One region of the Ramlibacter tataouinensis genome, then DNA from elsewhere that is predicted to be linked to it. Evidence: predicted binding sites of a transcription regulator. Region 1 holds the regulator's gene; the other holds the start of a gene.
What was found. The regulator HrcA, encoded in region 1, represses chaperone genes, less so after heat shock. The targets are predictions, from matches to a motif close to TTAGCACTCNNNNNNNNNGAGTGCTAA.

Region 1 (15,807 bases):
CAAGGAGGCCTCCATGGCCAAGCTCTTTGCCAGCGAGATGGCCGAAAAGGTCTGTTCGGACGCCATTCAGATCCATGGCGGCTACGGCTACCTCACCGACTTCCCGGTGGAGCGCTACTACCGCGACGTGCGCGTGACCAAGATCTACGAAGGCACGAGCCACATCCAGAAGCTGATAATCGCGCGCAGCCTGGGCTGACAAGCAGTACTTTCGGCGTCATGCGGTGAGGCGGGCTGTTCCTGTCCGGCCTTCAACCCGGAGGTAGGACCATGGGCCAATAGACGGCTGCCTCGCGCGTGCGGACCATCGCACGCCCGGGCAAGTGTCCGTCGAACCGAGCAGTACATGGCCCATGCATCCCGCGTTCCCTACCTTGCGCGCCAGTTCACGCCAGCGCACCCCGATCTCGCTGACGCGGCCGGAGTCCCGGCGCGCTTGGCCAACGAGCGCTACGTCGACTCGCTCGCGCGGGTCGTCTACTACTGGGGCTATCCCGCGGTGGACGCCCTGGGTCGGACCAGTGCCTGGGAAGTGATGAAGGCTGCGGGGCCCGGCGCGACGATGGGCTTGTTCCCCGGGGCGCCGAAGAACATGATGGGCTATCTCGACGACCACATGTCGCCGGCCCAGCGCAAGGTGGTCACGCCCAACAGCGACACCATCTACGGCGCCAGCTTCGCCGACCTCACCGAGGAGGCGGTGGTGGTTCAGACGCCCAGCGACGTGCCCAAGGGCCACTACTGGACGATCCAGATCTGCGACCTGTTCACCACGGTGATCCACCAGCTGGGGGCGGCCAGCAAGACGCCCGGCGGAAAGTTCCTGTTGGTGGGTCCGAACTGGAAGGGCGAGAAGCCCAAGGGATTCATCGACGTGCTGCGCATGCCGACCAATATCGCCGGCATTTTCGGGCGTAGCTTCGCGGCACACACCGACGAAGCGAAAGCACGCGCCCGGGCCGTGCTCAATCAGATCGGCTTGGTCGCGCAAAGCCGTGACCAGTCCGGGCCCTTGCACTTCGATTGCGAGGCGAGCGCGCGCAACAAGGTATTCCCGCCCGGCGTGACGCCCGAGATGGTGGCGGCCGACCCCGACATGCTTCGCGCCCGGCCGGTGAACCCCACCCAGTTCTGGGACCAGCTCGCGAAAGCGCTCGCGTCCAACCCGGAGGTCAGCGCCGATGACGCAGCAATGGCGGCCCAGGCCCGTACGCTGTTGGCGCTGCGGGCTTCCGACGCCTCGTGGGGCGCGCTGCTCGACCGCGCCGCTCTCGCAGCCGACGCTGAACTGCACGACAGTGCCAGGTACGAACAGGTCGGCGTCGACGCGGGCGGCGGCTGGCAGCGCCAGGACAGCGGCGGTGCCTGGGGCTGCGACTGGTTCGGCCGGGCCCAGGCGGCCGTCATCTACATCTACGTCAACGACTTCCACGAGGCGATTTACTTCATCCGGGGCACCGACGACAAGGGTGCCCTGCTGCAGGGGCGCTACCGCTACACCATCACGTTCCCCAAGGGTGCGCTGCCGCCGGTCGATCGCGACCTCGGCGGCTTCTGGTCGCTGTCGATGTATGACCGCCACTACTTCATGCTCGCCAGGAGCCCCAACGGACGCACGAACATCGGCACGGTGAACCTCGACGCCGACGAGCTGAAGTTCGCCGCCGATGGCTCGCTGACATTGCACCTGTCCCATGCGGCGCCTTCCGGCAAGGACGATCAGGCGAACTGGCTGCCGGCGCCCGAAGACCAGTTCGCGCTGCTGGTGCGGGCTTATGTGCCCACGAAAGCACTGCTGGAAGGCAGTTACAGCCTGCCGAACGTGGTGCGTGCCAAGGCATTGCCATAGGAGAGATTGATGAAATCAGCACCGACGGATCAAGAGATCAGCGATGCCTATATCTACCTGCTCAGTCGCCTGCTCGTGCTGCGGCAGCAGCAGCTGGATTTCAAGCAAGGCTTCCAGTGGAACCAGCTCATTCACCGCAAACCCGGCGAGGTCGACTGGCCCAATCCCAATCTCGATGTCGCGTACTCCGAAGCCTGGGTGGCCGTCGATGAGAAAAGCTGCGCCTTGGTTACGGTGCCGAAGGTCACCGGCCGCTACTACACTGTGCAATTCCTCAACGGCTGGGGCGAAACGGTGGCCAACCTCAACGAACGCCTGTTTCCCCAGCACCCGCACGGACAGTTTGCCGTGTGCCTGAAGGGCAGCAAGCTTGATCTGCCCGCCGGCGTTCAGCGCGTCGATGTGCCGGTCAAATGCATGCGCGTGCTGTCGCGCGTCGAACTAGGCACGAATTGGGAGGAGGCGGTCGCGCTGCAGCGGCAGTTCGAGATCCGCCCCAGCGGCCAGCCGGCACTGCCGGCCGTGCCGCAGACCGTGATGTTCGAGCTGGCTGCCCTGCCAGGTGTCGAGGCCTTCGATTCGGCCGTGCTGGCCCTCGACAGCGAGGCCGACATCAACCCGGGCATGGACGCACTGCAGGCCGCAACGCGCGCCATCGCCGAGGCCATCAAGGACCCGAGCGAGCGTCAGCGCATCGACCAGGTGATCCGCGCGAAAGCGTTCGCCGATTTCAAGAAGGCACTGCCCAACGTCGGGCACGGCAAGGTGAGCAACGGCTGGGCACTGCCGTCGACCTCGGGTGCCTACGGCGGCGACTGGCTGGTGCGTACGCTGGTCAACTACGCCGGCATCTGGGCCAACACGCCCGAAGAGGTCATCTACTACAAGGCATTCGCGGATCAGGCCGGCGGCCCGCTGTCGGGCGACCACGCGTACACCCTGCACTTCACGAAGGAACAGCTGCCGGCGCAATTCGCGACCCACTTCTGGTCGGTGATCGCTGTCGACACGGTCGAGCGACGCGTGCTGCCCAATGCGTTGAAGCGATACTTGCTCAACAAGGAGTCGAAGCTGCAATACGATCCGGATGGCTCACTGACACTGCACTTCGCCGATGCACAGCCGAAGGATGCACCCCAGGGCAACTGGCTGCCCACGCCCAAGGGCAAGGACTACAACCTGACCTTCCGGTTCTATCGGCCCAAGGGTGCTGTCGCAGCACGCAGTTTCTTTCCGCCGCCGCTCGTCGCCCAATGAGTTCGCCACCCGTACCGGCGCCTTCGACACGCGTAGCGCTTACGAGATCAAGGGGCTGAACGACAAGGCAAGGTATTGACGCAGGCGATCATCGCGTGATGACCCAAGTACGCGTTCGCATCAACACGAGTTCGTGAGTGGCATCGGCTGGCGTCCAGTTCGTCACATTGGTCACTTCGCCAAGAGGCTTCAGGCTGAATCTCTCGTCAATGACTTGGGGCACTGACTTACCCTCCTCCGCCGCGATAACACACACCGAAGTCCACTTCTTTTCCGGCATCCCGTAGAGCGTTCCGTTAATGCTCAGGTATTTCATGGACTTCCCAGCCATGGGGTCCCGCTGCTCCGACAGGAAATCCTATCGCCGCAGTGCTAGAAGAGATCGAGTCTGCTCTGCGCCGCCACGTTGGAAGCAAATCGCTTGCGTCCGTGTAGGTGATGTGCGATCCAGCGTGGGCGAGGCACGCAAGCCGTTGACCCGTTCGGGGTCAGAAACAGGGTGAGGCGAAAACGGGCTACACCACGAGGCCCGACGCAACCCGTTGAAATCATTGGTAGGCCGTGCAGGACTTGAACCTGCGACCAAGGGATTATGAGTCCCCTGCTCTAACCAACTGAGCTAACGGCCCGACCGGGTGCGATTGTAGGTCGCTACTGCTTGTGGCTCAGCGCGTTGCTCACCAGCTTGGCGGTGATGTCCACGATCTGGATCATGCGGTCGTAGGGCATTCGGGTGGGGCCGATCACGCCCAGCGTGCCCACCACCTGGCCGTCCACCTCGTACGGGGCGCTGACGACCGAAAGCTCCTCGAAGGGCACCACCTGGCTCTCGCCGCCGATGAAGATGCGCACGCCCGCGGCCTGCGAGGAGATGTCGAGCAAGCGCATGAGCTGCGCCTTCTGCTCGAACAGCTCGAAGGCGCGCCGCAGGTGGCTCATGTCGCTGGAGAAGTCGCTCACAGCCAACAGGTTGCGCTCGCCCGAAATCACGACTTCGTCCTGCTCGCGCAGCGCCTCGGAGCTGACCTGCACCGCGGTCTGCATCAGGGTGGCGATCTCGGCGCGCAGCTTTTCCACTTCGCCCTTGAGGCGCTCGCGCACGTCCTCGATGGCGAGGCCCGCATAGTGCGTGTTCAGGAAGTTGGAGGCCTCGATCAACTGCGACTGGGTGTAGTCGGTGGCGGTGAACACCACCCGGTTCTGCACGTCGCCGTCGGGCGAGACCATGATCACCAGCAGCCGCTTTTCCGACAGCCGCAGGAATTCGATGTGGCGAAACACCGAGGTGCGGCGCGGCGCCATCACCACGCCGACGAACTGCGACAGGTTGGACAGCAGCTGCGCCGCATTGGCGATCACCTTCTGCGGCTGGTCCGGCCGCAGGCTGGGCGCCTGCATCTGCTCGCGCTGCGCCGTGAGCATGGTGTCCACGAAAAGCCGGTAGCCGCGCGCCGTGGGAATGCGCCCGGCCGAGGTATGGGGGCTGGCGATGAGCCCGAGCTCCTCGAGATCGGCCATCACGTTTCGGATGGTGGCCGGGGACAGCTCCAGCCCCGACGCACGCGAAAGGGTGCGCGAACCCACCGGCTGGCCTTCGGCGATGTAACGCTCGACCAGGGCTTTCAACAGCAACTTGGCGCGGTCATCGAGCATGTCGATAGGATTTTAGCGACAGGGTCAGCCAATGGCGGCATGAATCCACGGTTCCCATTAGATGGGCAGCCCGTTTGATGATGTAATTTGCCCATGAAACCCCTGTTCCGCCAGGTGGCCCTGATCGGCAAGTACCCCGCCGCCGTCGCGGGTTCGCAGGCCGCGACCATCCGCGCCGCGCTGGAGGACATCGCCAATTTCGTCGCCTCCCGGGGTTGCGAGGTGGTGCTGGAGCGGGAGACCGCCGCCGCCTCGGGCCTGACCGGTTACGCCAGCCTGGACGTGCCGGGCATCGGCGAGCACTGCGACCTGGTGCTGGTGGTCGGCGGCGACGGCACCATGCTGGGCATTGGGCGGCAGCTGGCGCGCTTCGGCGTGCCGCTGATCGGCATCAACCATGGCCGCCTCGGGTTCATCACCGACATCCCGCTCGGGCGCTTCCGCACCGCGCTTGAGCCCATGCTCGCGGGCCAGTTCGAGGAGGACCACCGCAGCATGATGCAGGCCAGCGTGGTGCGCGACGGCGAGTGCGTGTTCGAGGCCACCGCCCTGAACGACGTCGTGGTGCACCGCGGCACGACCTCGGGTATGGTCGAGCTGCGAGTCGAGGTCGACGGCCATTTCGTGGCCAACCAGCGCGCCGACGGCCTGATCGTGGCCTCGCCCACCGGCTCCACCGCCTACTCGCTGTCGGCCGGCGGCCCACTGCTTCATCCGTCCGCGCCGGGCTGGGTGCTGGCGCCGATCGCGCCGCACACCCTGTCGAACCGGCCCATCGTGCTGCCCGACGCCGCCGAGGTCACGATCGAGCTGGTGTCCGGGCGCGATGCCAGCGCCAATTTCGACATGCAGTCGCTCGCCTCGCTGCTGCACGGCGACCGCATCACGGTCAAGCGCTCGCAGCACCGGGTGCGCTTCCTGCACCCGCACGGCTGGAACTATTTCGACACCCTGCGCAAGAAGATGCACTGGAACGAGGGACATTCCTGATGGCTTTGCGCCGTATCTCGCTGCGCGACTTCGTGATCGTGCGCGAACTCGAACTCGACCTGGAATCGGGTTTTTCCGTCCTCACCGGCGAGACCGGCGCCGGCAAGTCCATCCTGGTGGATGCGCTGCAGCTGGCGCTGGGCGAACGCGCCGATGCCGGCGTGGTGCGCGAAGGCGCGGCCCGGGCCGAGATCAGCGCTGAATTCGATGGCGTGCCCGCGCCGCTGGCGGCCTGGCTGCAGGACGCCGGCTTCGATGACGACGAGGCGCTGCTGCTTCGCCGCAGCGTCGACAAGCAGGGCAAGAGCCGCGCATGGATCAACGGCAGCCCGGCCACCGCCACGCAACTGCGCGAACTGGCCGACCTGCTGGTGGACATCCACGGGCAACACGCCTGGCAGAGCCTGACCCGGCCCGACGCCGTGCGCGGCCTGCTCGATGCCTACGCCGGCGTGGACACACAGCCCATGTTGAAGGCCTGGCAGCGCTGGCGTGACGCCCAGAAGACGCTGGCCGAGGCCCGCGCCGCGCAGGACTCGCTGCAGCGCGAACGCGAGCGCCTCGCCTGGCAGATCGGCGAAGTGGACAAGCTCGCGCCGGGCGCCGACGAGTGGGACGAACTCAATGCCAGCCACACGCGGCTGGCCAACGCCCAGTCGCTGCTGGAAGCGGCGCAAGGCGCGATCGAAACGCTGGAAGGCGACGACCACGGCGCCACGCGCGCGCTGTCGCAAGGCATGAACCTGCTGCAGGCGCAGGAAGGGATCGAGCCGGCGTTTCGCGAGATCGCGCAGGTGCTGGCGTCCAGCCTGGCGCAGGCGGAAGACGCGGCGCATTCGCTGCACGCCTGGCTGCGCAAGACCGAACTCGACCCGGCGCGCCTGGCCGAACTCGACGAGCGCATGTCGCTGTGGGTGTCGCTGGCGCGCCGCTACAAGCGCACGCCGCCCGAGCTGCCCGCCTTGCTCGCCGCCTGGAAGGAGGAGCTCGGCCGGTTGGACGCGGCCGCCGACCTGGCCGCGCTGGAAGCGGCCGAGAAGCAGGCCGCCGATGCTTACCAGCGCGACGCCGGCACCGTGTCGAAGGCGCGCGCCAAGTCCGCGCCGCAGTTGGCCAAGGCGGTGACGCAGGCCATGCAGGGGCTGGGCATGCAGGGCGGGCGTTTCGAGGTGCACTTGCAGTCCGGCGCCGAGCCGCAGCAATGCGGGCTGGAGGACATCGCCTTCCTGGTGGCGGGGCACGCCGGCAGCACGCCGCGGCCAGTGGGCAAGGTGGCTTCCGGCGGCGAGCTGTCACGCATTGCGCTGGCGATCGCCGTCACGACCAGCCGGCTGGGTGCGGCGCAGACGCTGATCTTCGACGAAGTCGATTCCGGGGTCGGCGGCGCGGTGGCCGAGACGGTGGGCCGGCTGATGAAGCAGCTGGGCCGCGACCGGCAGGTGCTGGCAGTGACGCACCTGCCGCAAGTCGCCGCCTGCGCCGACCACCACCTGGTCGTCGCGAAAAGGAGCGACGCCGGCGGCCCCTCGAGCAGCGTGGCCCCGGTGCAGGGCGAGCAGCGGGTCGCCGAGGTCGCGCGCATGCTGGGCGGCGAACGCCTGTCGGGCACGACGCTGGCGCACGCCAAGGAAATGCTGTCCACCGGCGGCGCCGCGGCACCGGCCGGCAGGTAGCGCAGGGGCCGGCCGTGACGCTCGAAGTGGTGCTGATCACCGGCATGTCGGGCTCCGGCAAGTCGGTCGCGCTGCACGCGCTGGAGGACGCCGGCTACTACTGCGTGGACAACCTCCCGCCGGAGCTGCTGCAGTCCTTCGTGGCGCTGGAGCAGCAGACCGGCGCCGAGCGCGTGGCGATCGCCATCGACGTGCGCAGCGCCACGTCGCTGCCGCTGGTGCCGCGGCAGTTGCGCGAGTTCAAGAACCAGGGCGTGAAGGTCCGCCCGCTCTTCCTCGACGCCACCACCGAGACGCTGGTGCGCCGCTTCTCCGAGACGCGCCGTCGGCATCCGCTGTCGGGCCACCGGTCCGAGGATGCCAGCCATGTCGCGCACGACCGCCGGCACGCGCTGGTGGACGCGATCGAACTCGAGCGGGAGCTGCTGTCCGACCTGCGCGAGCAGGCCCATGTGCTCGACACCAGCGTGATCCGGCCCTCGCAGCTGCAGGCGCACGTGAAATCGTTGCTGTCCGCGCCGATCAGCCAGCTGACGCTGGTGTTCGAGTCCTTCGCCTTCAAGCGCGGCATCCCGGTGGACGCCGACTATGTGTTCGACGTGCGCATGCTGCCCAACCCGCACTACGAGCCGGCGCTCAAGGACCTCACCGGGCGCGACGAGCCGGTGGTGAAGTTCCTGGAGCAGCACGCCGACGTCGAGCGGATGTACAGCCACATCGAGCAGTTCCTCAACCACTGGCTGGAGCCGCTGGCGCGCGATCACCGCAGCTACGTCACGGTGGCGATCGGCTGCACCGGCGGCCAGCACCGGTCGGTGTTTTTGGTCGAGAAACTGGCGCGCTCGTTCGGCGAGCGCTGGATCACGCTCAAGCGCCACCGCGAACTCGACGCAGTCGCGCCCTGACGGATCTGTCCCTCGCCCGAACCCTCACCCCAACCCTCTCCCGCGAGCGGGAGAGGGAGCAAGGCATCCAGGTCCTGATACTTCACTCCCTTCTCCTGGGGTGAGGGCAGCGGCACCCAGGTCCTGAGGGCTCGCTCCCTCTCCCCTCGGGGAGAGGGCGGGGGTGAGGGCAGCGGCCTCAGCCTTCCAGCAGCTTGCGGATCGGCGCCGGCAGCCCCAGGCGCTCCCAGTCGAGCGGCGCGACCCAGGCACCTTCACACCGCGGCGCCTGCTTGGCGGCAAGGCGCGCCCGCACCGGATGCAAATGCAAATCCTTGTGCGTCAGCACATGCAGGAACGCCCGGTCGTCCTCCAGCTCGCAAGACGCCGGCAGCGCCGCCTGCAGCGCCTCACGGCTGGCGAAGACCGGCAGGCAGTACAGGCCAGCCCAGATGCCGGTACGGGGACGCTTGTGCAGCCACACCGCGCCCGCGCCGGTGTGGGCGCGCAGCAGCCAGAGCGACTCGGCGCTGCGTTTCAACTTGCGCGTCTTCACCGGGTAGCGCTGCGGGTCGCCCTGCGCCGAGGCAGCGCACAGGCGCTGCACCGGACACCGCTCGCACGCCGGGCTGCGCGCGGTGCACACGGTGGCACCCAGGTCCATCAGGCCCTGGGTGTAGCGCGGCATCGCCTCCTGCAGGCCGCTGCGCGGCAGCAGCGCCTCGGCGTGCTGCCAGAGTTCGCGCTCGGCCGCCGCGCTCGCAAGGTCGCCATCGAAGCCGAGCACCCGCGCCAGCACGCGCTTGACGTTGCCGTCCAGGATCGCCGCGCGCTCGCCGAAGCAGAAGGCGGCAATGGCCGCAGCGGTCGAGCGCCCGATGCCGGGCAGCGCCTGCAGCGCCTGCGCGCTGCGCGGAAACGCGCCGCCGTGCGCCTGCATGACCTCACGCGCGCAGCGGTGCAGGTTGCGGGCGCGGCTGTAGTAGCCCAGCCCGCTCCACAGCGCCAGCACGTCGTCCTCGCCGGCGGCGGCCAGCGCGGCCACGTCGGGGAAGCGCGCGAGAAAGCGCGGGTAGTAGTCCAGCACGGTGGCCACCTGCGTCTGCTGCAGCATGATCTCTGACAGCCACACGCGGTACGGGTCGCGCGTGGACTGCCAGGGCAGCTGGCTGCGCCCATGGCTTTGCTGCCAGCGCACCACGTGGCCGGCGAATCCCCGGGGCAGGGTCGTCATGCGATGTTGAAAAGCGGCGCGGGCTCGGTGACAGCTTCGTGCCGCTCGGTGGACTCGTGCGGCTCGTTGGCGACTTCGTGCGTCTCGATCAGCTGGTCGGTGAGGTCGATCAGCTTGACGTTCATCGCCTCCAGCGCTTCTTCCTGCAGGCCGATTTCGGCGATGCGGTCGTCCAGGCCGCTGGCCGCCTGCTGGATGCGCTCGATGGCCTCGATGCGGCGGGTGAAGTTGCGGCGGCGTTCGCGCAACTGGGCGTCCAGCTGGGCGGCCGCCGACTTGTTCCACAGCTCCAGTTCACCCAGCGCCGACTCGTACACCACGCGCAGCCGCGTGGCCAGCGCTCGCACCAGGCGGTCGGCGAACTCGGGCTGCGCCAAGCGGAAGGTGTTGCCCATGCCCATGTACTGGGTGTGGCTGCGCTCGACCAGGTCGAGGTCGCGCTCGTAGCGCGCGAGGTCGGGCTCGCGCGGCGCCTGCAGCGTAAAGCCGTACTCGGCGTTCAGCTGGCGGAAGGTGCCGGTGAGCATGGAATGGATCTCGGCGCTGCTGGCCTGGGCCTTCTGCAGCCCGAGCCGCAGGCGCTCGAAGGTCGCCGCGTAGGCCTTGCGCACGCCCAGCTTGATGCCGGGCTGGCGCAGGGCCTCGGTCAGTTCGGCCAGTTCGCGCTTGAGCGTGCCGGTGCCCAGCAGCGTGAACACCTCGCGCAGCAGCCGCGTGTGCACGGAGCGCACCGCGTGGATGCGCGCGCCGCTCACGTCGAAGTCGCGCTGCTCCTGCTCGATGCGCGAACGCATGTGCTTGATCACGGCCATGTTCTTGCCGCGCAGGCCCCGCAGCTCCAGCGTCTGTTCCGCCAGGTCGCGGCGGCGCACGCCGATGGCGCGCTCGGCCTCGACGCGCAGTTCGTCCATGCCGGTGGCCACCGCCGCGCGCAGGATCTTCTGGCGCCGGCCCATCACGCCTTCGGCCAGCGCGAGTTCGAGCAGCGGCAACTGGCTGGCTTCGAGCAGCTCCGCATCGCCCTTGACCTTGGCCAGCAGGCCCTTCTGCGCCGACACGGGAATCACCTGCTCCGGCGGCAGGCCGAGGATTTCGGCCGAGGTCACGCGCTGGCGCTCGATCTGCGCCTGCACCTGCTCGCCGGTGCTCAGCTGGTCCCACAGCGTGTCGATCTTGTTCAGGACGACCAGGCGCGAATCGACGTTGTCGCCCGCCGGCGCCAGGTGCTCGCGCCAGATCGACAGGTCGGAGCGGGTCACGCCGGTGTCGGCGCCGAGGATGAACACCGCGGCATGCGCCTGCGGGATCAGGTTCACCGTCAGTTCCGGCTCGGCGCCGATGGCGTTCAGGCCCGGCGTGTCCAGGATCACCAGGCCCTGCTTGAGCAGCGGGTGGGCGATGTTGATCAGCGCATGGCGCCAGCGCGGGATCTCCACCCGGCCCTCGGCGTCGACCAGCGGGTTGTCCTCGGGCGAGTCCTCGTGCCAAAAGCCCAGGGCGGCCGCTTCCTCCTTGGGAACGTGCAGCACTTCCGAGACCTTCTCGAAGGCCTGGGCCAGCTGCGAGGGGTCGTTCACATCGAGGTCGACCCGCGTCCACTTCTCGGGCGCGCCGCGCCATTCCATCAGGGGCTGCGGCTGCAGGCGCGTTTCGATCGGCAGCAGGCGCAGGCAGGGCGGCACGTCGCTGTCGTAGCCGAGCTCGGTCGGGCACATGGTGGTGCGCCCCGCGCTCGCCGGCATGATGCGGCGCCGGTAGCCGGCGAAGAAGATCGCGTTGATCAATTCCGACTTGCCGCGCGAGAACTCGGCGACGAAGGCGACCATCACCTTGTCGGAGCGCATCTGCGTCTCGAGGCGGCGCAGCCGCTCCTCGACGCCGGCATCCAGCAGCTCGTGGTCCTTCAGCCACTCCGACAGGAGCTTCAGCCGCAGCGCGAATTGTCGGCGCCACGCGCCGTGCTCGTCGAATTGTTCGTTGAAGGAGATGGCCAAAAGAGTCCCCGGGTGCTATTGAATATAGCACCCGACCCTGCGGACACCCTCAGGATTTCTGGCAATGAGGGCAGTAGAACGTGGCGCGCTGGCCCTGGCGGATCGTTTTGATCACGCCGCCGCAAACTTTGCACGCCTGGCCCGCACGCCCGTACACCATGGCCTCCAGCTGGAAATAACCGGCCTCCCCGTAGGCGTTGGCGAAATCCCGCAGCGTGCTGCCCCCGCGCGCCACCGCCCGACCCAGCACGTCGCGCACCGCCTGCCGCAGTTTCTCGGCGCGCGGCCGGCTGATGCGCGAGGCCGGCAGCGTCGGCCGGATGCCGGCCAGGAACAGCGCCTCGGAGGCGTAGATGTTGCCGACGCCCACCACCACGTCGCCGGCCAGCAGCACCTGCTTGATCGGCGCCGTGCGCCGCTTCAGGCCGGCATGGAAGGCGTCGGCGCCGAACGCCTCCGACAGCGGCTCGATGCCCAGGCCCCCGAGCAGCTTCAGGCTTTGCGGCGCGTCTTCGGCCGGCGCATGGACCACGGCGCCGAAGCGGCGCGGGTCGTTCAGCCGCAGGGTGCCGCGCGTGGTCACCAGGTCGAAGTGGTCGTGCAGGCCGGGCGCCGGCTGGGAGGGCGCGAAACTGAGGCTTCCCGACATGCCCAAATGCATGAGCAACAGCCCCTGGTCCAGATCGAGCAGCAGGTATTTGCCACGGCGCCGCACCCCGCGCACCGTCCGCCCCACGAGGTTCTGCGCCGGGATGCCGAGCGGCCAGCGCAGGGGCTTGCCGGTGCGCACGGACTGGATCTGCGCGCCGGCGATGCGGTCGGCGAAACTCAGGCGCGTGACTTCGACTTCGGGCAGTTCGGGCATGGCGCTTGGATTATTATGGTTCGATGCTCCGATTTCCTCTTGCGGCCCTTGCACTGGCCGTGCTCGTGGCCGGACTCCCCGCATGCGCCCAGACGCCGGTCGCCAAGGCGCCGGAGACCGACCCGGCGCCGGTTTCCAGCCCGATGGATTCCCGCCTGTTCTACGAATTGCTCCTGGGGGAACTGAACGCGCGCAGCGGCGAGCCGGCCGAAGGCCTGGCGCTGATGCTCGATGCGGCCCGCCGCAACGGCGATCCGGCCCTGTACCAGCGGGCGGTGGAAATCGCCCTGCAGGCGCGCTCGGGCGAAGCAGCGCTGCAAGCGGCGCGCGCCTGGAAGTCGGCGCACCCCCGCTCGCGCGAGGCGAACCGCTACGTCCTGCAGATCCTGGTGGCCCTGAACCGGGTCCGCGAGACCGCCGAGCCACTGAAGACCGACATCGCGCTGGCCGACCCCAAGGAGCGCAACGCCGCGCTCGCGCTCGTTCCGCGCAGCTACGCGCGGGCCGCTGACAAGATCACCGCCGCCGCGGTGGTGGAGCAGGCGCTGCGTCCCTACCTGCAGCAAAAGGACACCGGCGCCGCCGCCTGGACGGCCGTCGGGCGCATGCGCCTGGCCGCCGACAACGGCGTCGCGGCCGTCGAGGCGGCCCGCCGCGCCCAGGAGATCGACCCGCAGTCCGAAGGCCCGGCCCTGCTGGCGCTGGAGCTGATGGAGCCCAAGCGGCCCGAGGCCGAGCCGCTGGTCAAGCGCTACCTCGAGGGCCCGCAGCCCATGCCCGAACTGCGCATGGCCTACGCGCGGGCGCTGGTGGACGCGCAGCGCTACAGCGAAGCGGCGCAGCAACTGCAGGCCGTCACGGCGGCAAAGCCCGACTACCCGGAGGCCTGGCTGGTGCAGGGCAGCCTGCAGCTGCAGGAGAACCAGGACGCGGCGGCCGAAACCTCCTACAAGCGCTACCTCGAGCTGGCGCAGTCCCGCCCGTCCGAGGACCGCAGCCGCGGGCAGGCCCAGGCCTACCTGGGGCTGTCGCGCATCGCTGAAAAGCGCAAGGACTACGCCATGGCGAGCGCGTGGCTCGACAAGATCGAGAACCCGCAGCAGCTGGTGGCAGCCCAGCAGCGCCGCGCCTCTTTGCTGGCCCGCCAGGGCAAGCTCGACGAGGGACGCAAGCTGCTGCGCGCCCTGCCCGAGCGCGACCCCGAAGACGCACGCATGAAGGTGCTGGCCGAAGCGCAGCTGCTGCGCGACAACAAGGCCTACAAGCAGGCCTTCGACCTTCTCGGGCAGGCGACGGCCAAGCCGCCGGTCGATCCGGACCTGGTGTACGACCGCGCCATGATCGCCGAGAAGATGGGCGACCTGGGCGAGATGGAGCGGCTGCTGCGCCAGGTGATCGCGACCCGGCCGGACTATCACCACGCATACAACGCGCTTGGCTACGCCTTTGCCGAGCGCAACGTGCGGCTGCCCGAGGCCAAGGAGCTGATCCAGAAGGCGCTCAGCTTCGCGCCCGGCGACCCCTACATCAGCGACAGCCTGGCTTGGGTGGAGTTCCGCATGGGCAACAAGGCCGAAGCGCTGCGCATCCTCGAGGCGGCCTACAAGGAGCGGCCCGACGCCGAAATCGCGGCGCATTTGGGCGAGGTGCTGTGGAGCATGGGCCAGCGCGACCGCGCGCAGGCCATCTGGAAGGAAGGCCTGCTGCTCAACAGCGAAAACGACACGCTGCAGGAAACGCTGAGCCGCCTTCGCGTCAAGCCATGATGGGTTCGCGCCGCTGGGCCGGCGCCTGTCTGGCAGCCCTGGTGCTCGCCCTGGCCGGCTGCGCCAGCGCGCCCAAGCCGCCGGCTGATGCCGTCAGCGGCCCTTGGTCCGGCCGCCTCGCCTTGCAGGTGCAGGACCGGCCCAGCGAATCGTTCTCGGCCGGCTTCGAGCTCAAGGGTAGCGCGCTCGCCGGCGAGCTCCAGCTGTTCTCGCCGATCGGCGGGACGCTGGCGGTGCTCGACTGGCAGCCCGGCCGGGCCCGGCTGCAGGCCAACTCGCGCACCCGCGAATTCGCATCGGTGGATGCGCTCATGACCGAGCTTTCGGGGGCCGCCATCCCGGTTCGCGCCCTGTTCGACTGGCTGCGCGGCATCGCCACCCCGGTGGCCGGCTGGCAGGCCGACCTGTCGCAACTGGCGCACGGCCGCATCGCCGCCAAGCGCCTGGACCCGCTGCCGGAAGCGGACCTGCGCGTGGTGCTGGAGCGTTAGTGTCCTGCCTCAGAAATAGCTGGCATTTCGCTGCGCCGTATCGGAGCGCAGGCAAGGCGCGGGTGCGGGTCAAGCCTGGACGGCTTGACCCGTGGCCGCAACGCGGCATGCGCTCCGATACGGCGCAGCCCGAAGGGTTCGGCGCCTGCGGGGCCCTCGGCGTGCGTCCAGAGGGGGTCAAGACGCCCAGTCTTGACCCCCTCTGGCCACCCACCGATCATCCCCGCGGGCATCCGAACGAAATGTCAGCTACTTCTGAGGCAGGACACTAATTGCGAACCCTCTACGACGTCCCCGCCCCGGCCAAGCTGAACCTGTTCCTGCATGTGCTGGGGCGCCGCCCGGACGGCATGCACCTGCTTCAGTCGGCCTTCATGCTGATCGACTGGTGCGACACCCTGCACTTCGAGCTGCGAGCGGACGGCGCGCTCAGCCGCGAGGACCTAGGCGATGCGCTGCCGGCCGACGACCTGGTGCTGCGGGCCGCGCGCGCGCTGCGGCAGGCGGCCGGGGGCACGGCGGGGGCGCACATCGCGATCGACAAGCGCATCCCAAGCCAGGCCGGCATGGGCGGGGGCTCGTCGGACGCCGCCAGCACCTTGCTAGCCCTGAACCGCCTGTGGAACCTGAAGCTGCCGCTGCCCCGACTGGCGCAGATCGGCCTGGCGCTGGGCGCCGACGTGCCCTTCTTCCTGTTCGGACGCAACGCCTGGGTCGAAGGCGTCGGCGAGCGCCTCACCCCGATTTCGCTGCCGCCGGCCCGCTTCGCGGTGGTCAAACCGGACGCAGGACTGGAGACGGCGCGCATCTTTTCGGACGCGCTCCTGAACCGCAGCAGCGAGCCTGCTATAATTTCAGGCTTTGCTGCAAACCCGTACGCTTTCGGAGCCAACGACTTGCAGCCGGTTGCGCAAAGGCTGTGTGCCGGCGTCGCCCAAGCCCTTCAGTGGCTGGGCTCGCAGGGCCTCACCGCCCGCATGACCGGTTCGGGCAGCGCGGTGTTCGCGCCGCTGGCCTACGGGACCGGGTTGCAAGATGCGCCACCAGGCTGGCTTGCGAGGGAATGCAGCAATATGGAGGCTCATCCTCTGGCGGGATGGGCATCCAGCGACGATTCATCGGTGGGCGGCTGAAAGGCCGTCAACCTGTGT
Region 2 (15,807 bases), 870 kb from region 1:
CCATCAGCAGAGCCATGGCGATGTCCTGGTCGCCGTCCATCGCGTTCCAGCCTTCGCCGCCCGAGCTGCCGTCGGCGTTGAGGCGCCAGTCCATCAGGTACTTGGCGGACGCGTCGCGCGCCGCCAGCCCATAGGCGGGGCGGGCACGCACCACGGCCAGCAGGCCGTCGAAGATCTTCTGCGCTTCGGGGTCGTGACCGTGGAACACGACCGTGAGCAGCATGCCGTAGCCCATGCCCTCGGACACGGTCAGGAACTGCCGGTTCGAGAACTGCACGGCGTAGCCGCCGGCCACCACCGAGTCAGCGCGCACCACGTTGGCCGCCTTCCAGGCGTCGTAGTGCTTGGTCAGCATGGCGTCCATCGTGGCGTCGCTCTGCGACGGCTTGATGCCGGCGACGTACTTGTTCAGGCGCGAGCCGAACGGATAGCCGGTCGCCGGGGCGGCCTGCGCAGGTGCTGCAGCGGCAGCGCTTGCCGCGGCCGTCGGGGTCGAGACCGACACCGGAAGATCCGTTGCTGCGGCAGCGGCAGCGCCAGTCGTGGTCGAGCCCGTCGAGCCTCCTCCGCCACCACCGCAACCGGTCAGGAAAGCGGCAACTGCAGCAGAACCAGAGGAAAGAAAGAGACGTCTTCTCATTTGTTCAACACCTGTAAGCAAATGGCCTCCATGCCGGCGCGAACGCCAGCCCTTTGGGCCTGTTGAAGATGAGCTGTGGCTTGACGGGCCGGACTTGAAATACCGTTGCTGCCCCGTCTGGCAGCGATGGCGGTGTGCCGGCTAACCTCAGCGCGATGACTAGACTGTAGTAGGAGACGTCCGACAGCACACCCCTCACGGCGCCTACAAACGTAAGGAATTGCTGAGAATGTTCGACCACAAGAGCCCGAGCTCAAGGCCGCGGTAAAGGGCAGGCAAGCTCAGTTGTGCCGCCCGAAAACGGGCCATGTAGGCCGCGGCTGACAAGGGTTTCCCCTTGAGCATGAGCTCCCTGCGGAAGAGCTGGGAAGGTGCCGCCGGCCGATGACCCACGGCCGAGCTGATTGTGACCAAGCTCAGCCGCAAAACTTACAAAATGGGGAGCTGGCTCAGCGGCAAATGGCTCTGCAGTGGGCCTCTACAGGCCGCAAAATCCGATTCGCCATGAAGGCTTGGACCAACACCGAACTCAGCTATGGCAGCGTCGCAGTGCTGCTGCACTGGGCCATGGCCGCGCTGCTGCTGCTGCTGTTGGCGATGGGCGTCTACATGGTTGGGCTGCCCGAGGTGGGCTTCGACCGGGAAAAGATCACGTTGATCCTGGTGCACAAGGCGCTGGGCCTGCTGGCGCTGGTCGCCGTGCTGTTGAGAATGGCCTGGCGCTCGGGCAATCCGATGCCTGAGCTTGCCGCAGGCCTGCCCGACTGGCAGCAGCTGAGCGCCCGTGTGGTTCACCTGCTCTTCTATGCGCTGATGCTGGCACTGCCCGTCACAGGCTGGCTGATGTCCTCGGCCGGCGGCTACCCGGTGTCGTTCTTCGGAGTCTTCGAATTGCCGGACTTCGTGGCGGTGAACCAGCGCAACTTCCAGATCTGGATCGTGGTGCACCGATGGCTGGGCTATGCGCTCGCGCTGTTGATCGTGGCTCACGCCGGCGCGGCGCTGCATCACGCCTGGGTGCGGCGCGACGACACGCTGCGCAGGATGCTCTGAATACTAGAGAGCGCCTGGGGCGAAGCTCATGCGCTAGTGCGCTCCCGCCATGTCCAGCGCAAAGCGCGCCACGTCACGCAGCACCTTCGCCGAGGCCTCGTTGGCCGCTTGCACTCCGGCGCCGGGCGTCTTCTGGCGCATCGGCTCGCGCTGCGCGATCTCGCGCGTCGCGAGCAGGTTGCCGCTGACCGCGTCCAGCCAGCGCACGCGCAGCGCGAGTCGCGCCTTCGGCGGCTCCTCGCTGAAATCCTGCGTGAGTTCAATCACTTCGGTGCGCAAGATGTAGGAGGCCGGGCCGCCATCCGGCGGCACGATCACGCGGATGCAGCCGGTGGCCTCCAGCGCGCGTACCAGCAGCGGGTGCAGCATCTGCGCCGGCCGCTCGGCCCACTCGTTGCTGCTGAAATAGGCGATCTGGTGCGGCTGCTGGGTGTAGGCCATGCGGGTGGTGTCGTACGCGGGCCGCGACTCGGGCCGCTCGACCCGCACGAGCGGTGCGCGGCAACTGGCGCGCGGGATGTCCTGCGGCAGGGTGTCCAGCATGGCGATCGCCAGCGGCGCTTCCGCCGCCGGCGCCAGCAGGGAGGAGCAGCCGGCCGCGAGCGCCGCCGCGCAGAGGGCGAGCCCGGTCCGCACGGCTGGCCCCCGGGTCATTGCGCCTCACCCGGGCCGGGCGTGCGGGCCTCGCCGCGCAGCAGGATGGCCGGATTGCGGCGAATCCGTGTCGCCGTGTCGTTCAGCGACGCGCTCAAGTCATCGAGCCGCGTGACGGTGCGCTGCGCCTGCGGCAGGGTTTGCGTCTGCAGAAAGCGCACGGTCTCGTCGGTGTTGGCGGTGAGCCGCTGGAGCTGGGCCACCGCCGACTGCGCTTCGGGCAGCAGCTGCGTCTGCAGCGTGCCCACCGTCGCGGTGCTCGATTGCAGCAGCGGCTGCAGCTGCGCGCTGGCGCGCTCGGCGTTCGCGATGATGGCGTTCATCTTCTCGTTGTTGGCCGCCAGCGTGCGCGTGACCTGCTGCATCGCAGCGAGCGACTCCTTCATCGAAGCCAGCGTCTGCGCATCCAGCGCCGACTGCAGCAGCGCCGTCACCACCTGCACGTTCTGGTTCAGCTGGGTCATGGCGGCGTCGAGGTTGACCAACTGCGCGGGCCCCGCGGCGATCACCGGATACGGCTGGCCGGGCGCCGCGGCCAGGGGCGCGCCGGCCGGCCCCGTGTCTTCCAGGTTCACATAGACATAGCCGGTGAAACCGCGCGCCGCGAGGCCCCGGCCGGTGATGGTCGCCACCGTCGCGGCGCTGACCGGCGTGCCCTTGCGCAGCTCGACGAGCACACGCACGTTGCGCGGATCCGAAAGCCGCACCTCGCTCACATGCCCGACCTCGACGCCGTGAAACTCCACCGGTGCGCCGGCGATCAGCCCGGAGACCGGTTCGCGCGAATGGATCTCGTAGCGCACGTAGCCGGTCGTGGAGAACACCCACCAGCCGACGACCGCCGCGGCGATCGCCAGAAGGATGACCGCGAACACGATCTTCGCGCGCGCCTCGACACTGTTGGCCATGCCGCATCCTCCATGGAGACCCTGAGGGTGAGGCGATCCAGTATAGAAGTAGCAGGCGACGCCTGCGCGAGGGAACCCGCCCATGGTTGAGCTCGTGCCAAGTCCGCAGCCCGGGCTAAGGGCTGTCCACACTAGCCGCATCGTCCAAGGGGCGGCAAGAATCCGCCGCACCCCCAAACGGAGAAATCGAATGACTGTCTGGACCCTTGCGCGGCGCATCCTTGCGGCGCTTTCACTCGTTGCCTTCGCAGGCACCGTCCCGGGCGCCCTGGCGCAGGCGGTGCCAAAGCGGACCGAGATCGGCGCCCGGCCCGAGTCGATCATGTGGGTCGGCAACAGCTTCTTCTACTACAACAACAGCATGCACGGCCACTTCGGCCAGCTCGCGAATTCGCTGAACGAGAAGCCGGCGCTGCGCAGCACCTCGGTCACCATCAGCGGCTCGGGCCTGGACTGGCACGACATGGAGTCGCTGGTGCGGCCGAACGGGCTGGGCCGCTATTCCTTCGTCGGCGACAACGAGATCCGCTTCAATCCGCCCGGCCGCATGTACGACACCGTCATCATGATGGACTGCAGCCAGTGCCCGGTGCATCCGCAGCTGCAGCAGGCGTTCCACGACACCGTCCGCAAGGATGCGGAGATCCTGCGCAAGCAGGGCATCCGGCCGGTGCTTTTCATGTCCTGGGCCTACAAGGACAAGCCTGAGATGACGCAGCAGCTGGCCGAGCAGTACACCAAGGCGGGCAACGACAACGACCTGCTGGTGATTCCCGCCGGCCTGGCCTTCGCCAAGGCGATCGCCCGCAAGCCGGACCTGGAGCTCTATGTGGCGGACAAGCGGCACCCGAGCTTGGCCGGCACCTACCTCGCCACCGCGACGGTGTATGCGTCGCTGCTGAAGAAGAGCCCGGTGGGCGCCAAGTACACGGCCGGCCTGAGTCCGGAAGTGGCCGCACTGCTGCAGCAGGCGGCCTGGGATGCGGTGCAGGAGTACTTCTCCGGGAAGTAGCGAGCTGAGGGCGACTCGGTCAAACAGCAGTCGCCGAGCGTGGTCGTCGCCTGATAGCCCGAAGGTCCCATTGCGCCGGCCCGCGCCCGGCAGGAGAGTGGGCTTTCCCAGCCAAGAACACAGCGCCATGGCGAAGAAGGTCAAGCGAGACAAGGCTGCCCGCGAGGACAGCGCCGTACCGACCCGCAAGTTGACGGCTGGTGACTACGAGGATGAGCTCTACCGGCTGCATGTGGAACTGGTAAAACTGCAGCAGTGGGTTCAGGCCAGCGGCAGCAAGATCTGCGTGGTGTTCGAAGGCCGCGACGGCGCCGGCAAGGGCGGCACCATCAAGGCAATCACCGAGCGGACGAGCCCGCGGGTCTTCCGGGTGGTGGCTCTGCCGGCTCCCACCAATCGCGAGAAGACGCAGATGTACCTGCAGCGTTACGTGCCCCACCTGCCTGCGGCCGGCGAGGTGGTGATCTTCGACCGCAGCTGGTACAACCGCGCCGGCGTCGAACGCGTGATGGGCTTCTGCACCGAAGAGCAGGTGCAGGACTTCCTGCAGGCCGTGCCCTTGGTGGAGCGAGCGATCGTCGACTCTGGCGTGCGGCTGTTCAAGTACTGGCTCGAGGTGAGTCCCCAGGAGCAGACGCGTCGGCTCACGGATCGCATCGAGGACGAGCGCAAGATCTGGAAGCTCTCGCCCATGGACCTGCAGTCCTATGGCCGCTGGTACGACTACTCGCGGGCACGCGACGACATGTTCAAGGCCACGGACACCGAGTTCGCCCCGTGGCTGGTGGCGCGTACCGATGACAAGCGGCGCGCACGCCTGAACATCATCAGCGACCTGCTCTCGCGCATCCCCTACCAGCCTGTCAAGCGCGACAAGGTGGTGCTGCCTAAGCGACAGAAGGCCGGCGACTACCGCGAGCCGGACTACCCCTACCGCTACATCGCGGAAAGGTTCTGACGGTGCCGGCGATGGAGCGCGACCTGTCGACACTGCTGGCGGGCACGCGAGGCGGACCCACGCTGCTGCAGTGGGTGCGCGCCTACCAGGCGCAATGGCTGGTGCCCGATCTCATTGCCGGGGCGACTGCAGCGGCGGTGGTGATTCCCAAGGCCCTGGGTTACGCGACGATCGCCAGCCTGCCAGTCCAAGTGGGCCTCTACACCTGCCTGGTTCCGATGGCGGTCTACGCCTTGCTCGGCACATCGCGGGTGCTGAGCGTAAGCACCACCACGACGATTGCCATCCTCACGGGCGCGGCCCTGTCGCAGGTGGCGCCGTCGCTGGAACCCGCGGGCCAAGTCGCTGCCCTGGCGACACTGGTTTTGTTGCCGGGCGCCATCTTGTTCGCCGCCGGATTGCTGCGACTGGGCTTCGTGGCCGATTTCATCTCCGAACCCGTGCTGGTTGGCTTCAAGGCCGGCGTCGGCATCGTCATCATCCTAGATCAGTTGCCCAAGCTGCTCGGGCTGCATTTCGACAAGGGCAGCTTCCTGCACAACGTCCTCGCGATCGTGCAGGGCCTGCCGGGAGCGTCAGTGCCCACGGTCGCGCTGGCCCTGGCCATGGTGGCCATCCTTGTGGGGTTCGAACGCTTCGTGCCGCGGGCACCGGCGCCGCTGGTTGCGGTGGTGATCGCCATCCTGGCCATGAAGTACCTGGAGCTCGGGCGCCTTGGCATCGAAGCGGTAGGCACCGTGCCGACGGGCCTGCCCGCGCCGACCGTGCCGGACTGGCACCTCGTGCAAGCCTTGTTGCCGGCCGCCGCGGGCATCGCGCTGATGAGTTTCACCGAGACGATCGCAGCGGCACGGGCATTTGCGGGCAGCGGCGAGCCCACGCCGGATCCGGACCGCGAACTGGTCGCCACGGGCGTGGCCAATGCGGCCGGGGCCCTGCTGGGCGCCATGCCCGGTGGCGGCGGCACTTCGCAGACGGCAGTGAACCGCCGTGCCGGCGCGCGCTCGCAGTTGGCCGGCCTGGTCACGGCGGTGCTCGCCCTGGGCGCCATCCTGTTGCTGGCCCCCTTCATCGCAGCCATGCCGCAGGCCACGCTGGCCACCGTGGTGATTGTCTATTCGGTTGGCCTCATCCGGCCATCTGAGTTCCGCGCGATCCGCAAGGTTCGCCGCACTGAATTCGCCTGGGCACTCGTCGCGCTCGCGGGCGTGGTGCTGCTGGGGACCTTGCAGGGAATCGTCGTGGCGATCGTCGTGTCACTGGCGGCGATGGCCTATCAGGTGTCCAACCCGGTGGTGCACTTGCTGGGGCGCAAGCCCGGGACCAACGTGTTTCGCCCGGCCGCCCCCGGCAACCCAGATGACCTGCGCTATCCGGGCCTGCTGCTGGTGCGCCCGGAGGGGCGCATCTTCTTCGCCAACGCCAGCCGCGTGGGCCAGCAGATCGTGCAACTGATCGCGCAAGAGCAACCGCAGGTGGTTGCGCTGCATCTGCGGGGCGTGTTCGACCTCGAGTACACCGCGCTCAAGATGTGGACCGAGGCCGAGCAGCGCTTGCGCGAGGCCGGCGTCACGGTGTGGCTCGTCGGCCTCAACCCCGGCGTGCTCGCGATGGTGCGCAATTCCCCGCTCGGCGAGGCACTCGGCGAGCACCGGATGTTCCACAACCTGGAGCAGGCCGTGGCGCACTACCAGGCGCACTACCTGAAGGCGGCATCGGCGACGGCCTGAGCTGTCTCCGGCGTGCCTGTCCTGGCGCGCTGCGCGGTCGATCGAGCAAAGCCTGCGTGCCCTGGAGCCTGGGTCAGGGTGACGCCGTCGCCGGAATCAAGCGCGAAGGACCCGCCCATTGGGCATCGCCGCAATGCGGCCGTCCTCCACCTTCAGTTCGCCGTTGACGAAAACGCTGCGGATGCCGCGTGATGGCCGGATCGGATTGGCGTAGTCCGCGCAGTCGATCACTTCGTCCGGCGAGAACAGAACGAGATCAGCATGCGCTCCCGGCTTCCGCACAGTCGCGATCGACTGCAGGGGCGTCGGCGCCTGCTCTTGAAAGGCCGCCAAAAGCCCTTATCATTAGCACTCGCCGCGGTTGAGTGCTAGCAGCAGAGCTAAGCAACCGCCCGATCAGTTAATAAGCGCTAACTTTCGTTGGCGCTTTTTGATGTCCTTCCGTTTCTGAACAAGGAGATGCAATGAAACTTCGCCCTCTGCACGATCGCGTGATCGTGAAGCGCCTGGAAAACGAAACCAAGACCGCTTCGGGCATCGTCATTCCCGATAACGCCGCCGAGAAGCCCGACCAGGGTGAAGTCCTGGCCGTGGGCCCGGGCCGCAAGAACGACAAGGGCGACCTGATCGCCCCGAACGTGAAGGTGGGCGACCGCGTGCTGTTCGGCAAGTACAGCGGCCAGACCGTGAAGGTCGAGGGCGACGAGCTGCTCGTCATGAAGGAAGACGACCTGTTCGCGGTCGTCGAGAAGTAATCAGGCACAGCATTTAGGAGCTAATAGAAATGGCAGCTAAAGACGTAGTTTTCGGCAGTGACGCCCGTCACCGCATGGTCGAGGGCGTGAACATCCTGGCCAACGCCGTGAAGATCACCCTGGGTCCCAAGGGCCGCAACGTGGTGCTCGAGCGCTCCTTCGGCGCCCCCACCGTCACCAAGGACGGCGTGTCGGTGGCCAAGGAAATCGAACTGAAGGACAAGCTCCAGAACATGGGCGCGCAGATGGTCAAGGAAGTCGCTTCCAAGACCAGCGACAACGCCGGTGACGGCACCACCACCGCCACCGTGCTGGCGCAGGCCATCGTGCGCGAAGGCATGAAATACGTGGCCGCCGGCATGAACCCGATGGACCTCAAGCGCGGCATCGACAAGGCCGTGACCGAGCTGGTCGAGCAGCTCAAGAAGCAGTCCAAGCCGACCACGACCTCCAAGGAGATCGCCCAGGTCGGTTCGATCTCGGCCAACAGCGACGAGTCGATCGGCAAGATCATCGCCGACGCGATGGACAAGGTCGGCAAGGAAGGCGTGATCACGGTCGAGGACGGCAAGTCGCTCAGCAACGAGCTGGACGTCGTCGAAGGCATGCAGTTCGACCGCGGCTACCTGTCGCCCTACTTCATCAACAACCCCGAGAAGCAGAGCGCGATCCTCGAGAACCCCTTCGTGCTGCTGTTCGACAAGAAGATCAGCAACATCCGTGAGCTGCTGCCCACGCTGGAGCAGGTCGCCAAGGCCAGCCGTCCGCTGCTGATCATTGCCGAGGAAGTCGAAGGCGAAGCGCTGGCCACGCTGGTGGTCAACACCATCCGCGGCATCCTGAAGGTCGTGGCCGTCAAGGCGCCCGGCTTCGGCGACCGCCGCAAGGCCATGCTGGAAGACATCGCCATCCTCACCGGCGGCAAGGTCATCGCTGAAGAAGTGGGCCTGACGCTGGAGAAGGTGACGCTGGCCGACCTGGGCCAGGCCAAGCGCATCGAAGTGGGCAAGGAAAACACGATCATCATCGATGGCGCCGGTGCCGCTGCCGACATCGAAGCGCGCGTCAAGCAGGTCCGCGTCCAGATCGAGGAAGCAACCAGCGATTACGACCGTGAGAAGCTGCAAGAGCGCGTGGCCAAGCTGGCCGGCGGCGTGGCAGTGATCAAGGTCGGCGCCGCGACCGAAGTCGAGATGAAGGAAAAGAAGGCCCGCGTCGAAGACGCCCTGCACGCCACGCGTGCGGCGGTGGAAGAAGGCGTGGTGGCCGGCGGCGGCGTGGCGCTGCTGCGCGCGCGCCAGGCGCTGGGCGACAAGGTCAAGGGCGACAACCATGACCAGGAAGCCGGCATCAAGCTGGTGCTCAAGGCCATCGAATCGCCGCTGCGCGAGATCGTCGCCAACGCCGGCGACGAGCCGAGCGTGGTGGTCAACGCGGTGCTGGGCGGCAAGGGCAACTACGGCTTCAATGCCCAGAACGGCCAGTATGGCGACATGATCGAGATGGGCATCCTGGACCCGACGAAGGTGACGCGCACCGCGCTGCAGAACGCCGCCTCGGTCGCTTCGCTGATGCTCACGACCGAAGCCATGGTCGCCGAGGCGCCCAAGGACGAGACCCCGATGCCTGCCGGCGGCGGCATGGGCGGCATGGGCGGCATGGGCATGGACATGTAATCAGGCAGAAGGCGCGCAAGCGCTTTCCTGCTGGCGTCCACGCCAGACAAAAAGCCGGTCGAAAGACCGGCTTTTTTCATGCGCGCCCGCGGCGCCTTGGGCAGTGCTTACTGCTGGCCGGGAGCGGATTGCGGCAGCGGCGGCACGTCAGCCGGCGGCTGGCCGTATTCGTTGGCGCCGGGCTGCCCGGGCTGGATGGCGAAGTAGATCAGGACCAGCCAGCCGATCACCGGGATCAATCCCAGCAGCATCCACCAGCCACTCTTGCCGATGTCGTGCAGGCGGCGCGCGCCCACGGCCAGGCTGGGAATCAGGAACACGAGGCTCGCCAGGCTTTGCAGCGTCCAGCTCACGATTCCGAGCACGAACAGCACCACGAACTGCGCGAGCGCGAAGTACCAGAACTCGGGTCGGTCGGCGCGGCCGCCGAACTCCGCGAATTTCTTGAAGCAGGTGATGACGGCCTTCTTGATGTCTTCCATTCCTCACTCCTCTCTGTACACGGGCAAATGCCCGGGCGCATGATACGAGGAATGGATTAGCGAGGCGAGCCCCCCGCAGCGCCCTAGCCGGCCCGGAGCCTGCGCAACAGGCCGGCCGTCGACGGGTCGAGCCCACTTTCATCGCCGTTTTCCAGCCGCGGCGCGATGTCCTTGGCCAGCACCTTGCCCAGCTCCACGCCCCATTGGTCGAAGCTGTTGATGCCCCAGATCGAGCCGCTGACGAACACGCGGTGCTCGTACAGGGCGATGAGCGCGCCCAGGCTCGCCGGCTCCAGCCGATCGAGGACGAAGAAGGTGCTGGGCCGGTTGCCCGGAAACTCGCGGTGCCCGCCCGCGTCGTGCTTGCCCTGCATCAGGGCCTGCGCCTGCGCCAGCGCGTTGGCCAGCAGCTGGCCGTGGTGGTCGGCCAGCGTGTGGGCGGCCTGCCGCACGGCGATGAACTCCACCGGCACCACGTCCGTGCCCTGGTGCAGCATCTGGAAGTAAGCGTGCTGGCCGTTGGTGCCGGGCTCGCCCCATAGCACCGGCGCGGTCGAGCAGCCCAGCGGCCGGCCCATGGCATCGACCCGCTTGCCGTTGCTTTCCATCTCGAGCTGCTGCAGGTAGGCCGGCAGGCGCCGCAGGCTGCTGTGGTAGGGCGCGATGCTGCGGCTGGCAAAGCCGTGGAAGTTGCGGTACCAGACGTCCATCAGGCCCAGGCGCACCGGCAGGTTGGCGGCCAGCGGCGCGCTGGCGAAATGCCGGTCCATCTCGTGGGCGCCGGCCAGCATGCGGCGGAAATGGTCGGCGCCGATGGCGATGGCGATCGGCAGGCCGATGGCCGACCACATCGAGTAGCGGCCGCCCACCCAGTCCCAGAAGCCGAAGGTGGTCTCGATGCCGAACTCGCGCGCGGCGCCGACGTTGGTGGTGAGAGCGGCGAAATGCCGGGCGATGTCCTGCCCGCCCTGCGCCTCGAACCAGGCCTTGGCCGAGCGCGCGTTGGTCATGGTCTCGATGGTGGTGAAGGTCTTCGATGCCACCAGGAACAGCGTGCTGCGCGGTTGGACCGCCGCGAGCACGGCGGCCAGTTCGTGCCCGTCCACGTTCGAGACGAAATGGAAGCGCTTGCCGGGCACGGCGAACTCGGCGAGCGCGGTCACGGCCATCTGCGGCCCCAGGTCGGAGCCGCCGATGCCGATGTTCACCACATCCGTGATCTGCGCGTCACCGCGCACCCGCTCGGCGTACGCCAGCATCGCCTCCAGCGTTTCGTGCACTTCGCGCAGGTCCGGGTCCAGGCTGGCGCCCCGGGGCGTGCGCAGCAGCCAGTGCTTGACCGCCCGCTGCTCGGTGTTGTTCACCTTGTGGCCGGCGAACATCGCATCGCGGTGCCGCTCGAGCATGCACTCGCGCGCCAGCTCCAGCAGCATCACGCGCGCGTGGGCATCGACCAGGTTCTTCGAGAGGTCGGCAAAGACATGCGGCGCCTGCTGGCTGTATTCCTCGAATCGGCCCGGGTCGGCCCGGAAGGCCTCGCGCAGGTCGAGGTGGCGAGCCTGCCTGTCGTAGTGGGCACGCAGCATGGCCCAGGCCAGCGTGCGATCGCAATGCGGGCGTGAAACGCCGCCGTCGGCATGATCCATGCGTGCATTATGGGCAAGGCCCGCGGGCATGTGCAGGCCCGCGCGGCTCGGCGGCGCACCTTGGCCGCCCCGAATCGTTAAAGTATGTGCTCCTCCTTCACGATAGGCACATGAGTTTCGACCTCGTCATCTTTGGCGGCACCGGCGACCTGGCCTGGCGGAAGCTGATGCCTGCGCTCTTCCAGGCGTTCCGGCATGGCTCGCTGCCCGAAGGCGGCCGCATCATCGGCCTGGCCCGCGACGACCTCTCGGACGACCAGTACCGCGCGCTGATCCGTGAGCGCTTCGACCAGGTGGACCTGGCCAAGCGCCCCAGCGCGCAGGAATTCGACCGTTTCGCCGCGCTGCTGCACTTTGTGCGCGTGGACCTGTCCCGGCCGGCGGACTTCGAGCGGCTGGCCGGCGTGCTGCGCGAGCGCGGCGCCGACACCGTGGTCATGTACCTCGCCACCGCACCCTCGCTGTTCACCGCCGCCTGCGAGCAACTGGCCGCCGCCGGGCTGAACACCGCCAACACCCGCCTGGTGCTGGAAAAGCCCCTGGGCCACGACCTCGAATCGAACCGGGCGATCAACCGCGCGGTGCGCGCGGTGCTGGCGGAGAACCAGATCTTCCGCATCGACCATTACCTGGGCAAGCCTTCGGTGCAGAACCTGTTCGCGCTGCGCTTCGGCAATGCGCTGTTCGAGCCGCTGTGGCGCCGCGATCACATCGCCAACATCCAGATCAGCATCGCGGAGTCACTGGGCGTGGAAAGCCGCGGCGCGTTCTACGACAACACCGGTGCGCTGCGCGACATGGTGCAGAACCACGCGCTGCAGCTGCTGTGCGCGATGGCGATGGAGCCGCCGATCAACTCGCATGCGGACGCGATCCGCGACGAGAAGCTCAAGGTGCTGCGGGCCCTGAAACGCTGGTCGCCCGAGTCGCTCGGCCAGCACGTGATCCGCGGCCAGTACGGCCCCGGCACCATCGCGGGCGACAAGGTGCGCGGCTACCGCGAGGAGCCGGGCGTGAACCCGCAGACCACCACCGAGACTTTCGTGGCCCTGCGCGCCGAGATCGCCAACTGGCGCTGGGCCGGCGTGCCGTTCTACATCCGCACCGGCAAGCGCCTGGCCGCCGGCGACGCGCGCATCGTGGTGAACTTCCAGCCCACGCCGCACCCGATCTACCACACCCCCATCGGCGCCGTGAACCGGCTGGTGATCCACCTGCAGCCCAAGGACGGCCTCGAGCTGCACTTGCTCGCGCAGGGGCAGGACGGGCGGCATGTCCGGCTCGGCGCGCAGGCGCTCACGCCGGTGCACCTGGACCTCGATTTCGACAAGCGCTTCGGCTCCGGGCGCGTGGGCGCCTATGAGCGGCTGCTGCTGGACGTGATCGACGGCCGGCTCAACCTGTTCGTGCGCGCGGACGAGCAGGAGGAGGCCTGGCGCTGGGTGGAGCCGGTGCTGCATCACTGGCGCCACGAGCATTCGGCGCCGCGCCCGTACGCGGCCGGCACCTGGGGACCGAGCGCGGCCAGCGCGATGATCGCGCGGGACGGCCATTGCTGGAGCGAGGAATGCTGATGCCGCCCGTGCCGGCTACTTGTCTGCCGGCATGAGGTAACGCACGCCGGGCTTGAGTTCCTCGTAGATCAGGTAGTGGGTCTGCGACATGCCCAGCGCCGCGTAGGTGGCGTGCGCGGTGGCGTTGTCCTTCTCGACATAGAGGCGGAAGCCGCATACACCCGGCTCGGACTGCGCCAGTTCGCGCACGTGCTCGTAGAGCCGGCGGTACACGCCCTGCCGGCGCCAGTCCGGCGCGACGTACACGCTCTGGATCCACCAGAACAGGCCGTTGCGCCAGTCGCTCCACTCATGGGTGACCAGGAGACAGGCGACCACGCGCCCTTCGTGCTCGGCGACGATGTAGAAGCCGAGCGAGGGCGTGGCGATCAGGCGGCGCACGCCGGCATCGATCACCTCGGGAATCAGCGCCCGGCCTTCGGTTTCCAGCGCCATGGCGGCGTTGAAGGCGGCAATCGCGCCGGCATCGCGCGGCTCGCCCTTGCGCAGGGTGAGCGTGGCCTCCTTCTTCACAGGCGCCCCTCCTCCACCGCATGGCAGGCCACGCGGATGCCGCGGATCTCCAGCAGCGCGGGCCGCTCGGCCTTGCAGCGCGCATTGGCGTGCGGGCAGCGCGGATGGAAGGCGCAGCCGGCCGGCGGATTGAGCGGATTGGGCACCTCGCCCTGCACCGGCGTGCGGGCGCGGCCGGTGTCGTGCATCTTCGGGATCGCGTCCAGCAGCATGCGGGTGTAAGGATGCCGCGGCTGGCTGAACAGCTGGTGCTTGCCGGCCAGCTCCACCAGGCGCCCCAGGTACATCACGCCGACCTCGTCGCTCACGTGGCGCACCACCGCCAGGTTGTGCGAGATGAAGAGGTAGGTCAGGCCCTGCTTGCGCTGCAGGTCCTTCATGATGTTGAGCACCTGCGCCTGCACGCTGACGTCGAGCGCCGAGGTCGGCTCGTCGCACACCAGGAAGTCCGGCTGCGTCGCCAGCGCCCGCGCGATCGAGATGCGCTGGCGCTGGCCGCCCGAGAACTGGTGCGGATACTTCTCCATGTCCTCGGGCGACAGGCCCACCGAGGCCAGCAGCTCGCCCACGCGCTGCCCCAGTTGCGGCTCGCCGGTGATGATGCCGTGCTCCTTCAGCGGCTCGCCGACGATGTCCTCCACCCGCCAGCGCGGGTTCAGGCTGGCGTAGGGGTCCTGGAAGATCATCTGGATGCGGCGGCGCAGCTGGCGCCCCTGCGCCGTGCGGTAGGCCGCGTGCGCATCCTGGCCATCGAAGACCACGCTGCCGCGCGAGGGCTCGTACAGGCCGACCAGCAGCTTGGCCACGGTGCTCTTGCCGCAGCCGGACTCGCCGACCAGGGCCAGCGTCTTGCCACGCTGGATCTCGAAGCTCACGCCGTCCACCGCCTGCAGCACCTGGCGCGGCTTGCCCTCCAGCACGCGGTTGAGCAGCGGCGGCGACACATCGAAGCTGCGCGCGAGATCGCGCGCCTGGACCAGGGGCTCGCCCATCGCGTTGCCTCGCACGCCGGTCACGTCATTGAAGGCCTTGCCCGCGGGCGCCTTGGCTTCCTGGGACAGCCCGGCGGCGCTCATGCCGTCACCTCCGCGCGGGCGTCGTGCAGCCAGCAGGCCGCGCGCGTGGCGCCGGCATCGAGCAGGTCGGGCCGCTCGCGGCTGCAGCGCTCGAAGGCGCGCGGGCAGCGCGGGTTGTAGGCACAGCCCGGCGGGATGGCGTTCAGGCGCGGCATCGCGCCGTCGATCTGGTGCAGGCGCTCGCGGTCCACCGTGATGTCCGGGATCGCCGCCATCAGGCCCATCGAATAGGGATGCGCGGGCTTGTTGATCACCTCGTGCACCGGGCCGATCTCGGCGATGCGCCCGGCATACATCACCGCCACCCGGTCGCAGGTCTCGGCGATCACGCCCATGTCGTGGGTGATCAGCATGACGGCGGCGCCGCGCTCGCGGCACACGCGCTTGAGCAGCGAGATGATCTGCGCCTGGATCGACACATCGAGCGCCGTGGTCGGCTCGTCGGCGATGACCAGCTTGGGCTCGGCGGCGAGCGCCAGCGCGATCACCACCCGCTGGCGCATGCCGCCGGAAAACTGGTGCGGGAAGTGGTCGATGCGCTCGCGCGCCGCCGGGATGCCGGTGTCTTCCAGCAGGCCGATCGCGCGCTGCCGCGCCTCCGCGGCACTCACCGGCAGGTGGGCCTGGATCGTCTCGATCAGCTGGCGCCCCACCGTGTAGAGCGGGTTCAGCGAGGTCAGCGGGTCCTGGAAGATCGCCCCGATCTTGCGCCCGCGGATCTGCCGCATCTGTTCCGCCGGCAGGGTGTCGATGCGCTGGCCCTCCAGCAGGACCTGGCCCGAGGCAATGCGGCCCGGCGGCTCCAGCAGGCCGATGATGGCCGCGCCGGTGAGCGACTTGCCGGCGCCGGATTCGCCCACCACGCCGAGGATCTCGCCCGGCGCGATCTCGAAGCTGATGTCGTCGAGCGCGCGCAGCGTGCCGCGCCGGTTCGGGAACTCGACGACCAGGTTGTCGACTTTGAGCAGCGTCATGTCACTCCGGGTGTCATCTCAGGCGCGGATTGAGCGCATCGCGCAGCCAGTCGCCCAGCAGGTTCACCGACAGCGCGATCAGCACCAGCATCGCGCCCGGGAACACGGTGATCCACCAGTTGCCGGAGAACAGGAACTTGTTGCCCACCTGGATCA

Region 2: a site for HrcA is predicted at 7,301-7,327, ahead of groES (co-chaperone GroES). Genes of this name have one in related genera too.

Annotation. Positions count from the first base shown of each region.
Region 1 is NZ_CP010951.1:1,550,915-1,566,721, forward strand. Features, by position in the region: gene UC35_RS07440 (acyl-CoA dehydrogenase family protein) at 1-199, shown strand, start outside; gene UC35_RS07445 (DUF1254 domain-containing protein) at 347-1,849, shown strand; gene UC35_RS07450 (DUF1214 domain-containing protein) at 1,859-3,106, shown strand; gene UC35_RS07455 (hypothetical protein) at 3,195-3,422, opposite strand; tRNA gene UC35_RS07460 (tRNA-Ile) at 3,659-3,735, opposite strand; gene hrcA (heat-inducible transcriptional repressor HrcA) at 3,758-4,759, opposite strand; gene UC35_RS07470 (NAD kinase) at 4,853-5,749, shown strand; gene recN (DNA repair protein RecN) at 5,749-7,422, shown strand; gene rapZ (RNase adapter RapZ) at 7,437-8,327, shown strand; gene mutY (A/G-specific adenine glycosylase) at 8,506-9,540, opposite strand; gene UC35_RS07490 (dynamin family protein) at 9,537-11,534, opposite strand; gene mutM (bifunctional DNA-formamidopyrimidine glycosylase/DNA-(apurinic or apyrimidinic site) lyase) at 11,584-12,399, opposite strand; gene UC35_RS07500 (tetratricopeptide repeat protein) at 12,423-14,165, shown strand; gene UC35_RS07505 (outer membrane lipoprotein LolB) at 14,162-14,656, shown strand; gene ispE (4-(cytidine 5'-diphospho)-2-C-methyl-D-erythritol kinase) at 14,929-15,789, shown strand.
Region 2 is NZ_CP010951.1:2,422,774-2,438,580, reverse strand. Features, by position in the region: gene UC35_RS11825 (glycosyl hydrolase family 8) at 1-505, opposite strand, end outside; gene UC35_RS11815 (cytochrome b) at 1,145-1,693, shown strand; gene UC35_RS11810 (ABC-type transport auxiliary lipoprotein family protein) at 1,727-2,347, opposite strand; gene UC35_RS23525 (MlaD family protein) at 2,344-3,255, opposite strand; gene UC35_RS11800 (DUF4886 domain-containing protein) at 3,446-4,267, shown strand; gene ppk2 (polyphosphate kinase 2) at 4,395-5,225, shown strand; gene UC35_RS11790 (SulP family inorganic anion transporter) at 5,237-6,955, shown strand; gene UC35_RS11785 (hypothetical protein) at 7,052-7,288, opposite strand; gene groES (co-chaperone GroES) at 7,420-7,710, shown strand; gene groL (chaperonin GroEL) at 7,740-9,386, shown strand; gene UC35_RS11770 (DUF805 domain-containing protein) at 9,494-9,868, opposite strand; gene pgi (glucose-6-phosphate isomerase) at 9,952-11,514, opposite strand; gene zwf (glucose-6-phosphate dehydrogenase) at 11,625-13,088, shown strand; gene UC35_RS11755 (GNAT family N-acetyltransferase) at 13,104-13,601, opposite strand; gene UC35_RS11750 (ABC transporter ATP-binding protein) at 13,598-14,593, opposite strand; gene UC35_RS11745 (ABC transporter ATP-binding protein) at 14,674-15,651, opposite strand; gene UC35_RS11740 (ABC transporter permease) at 15,665-15,807, opposite strand, start outside.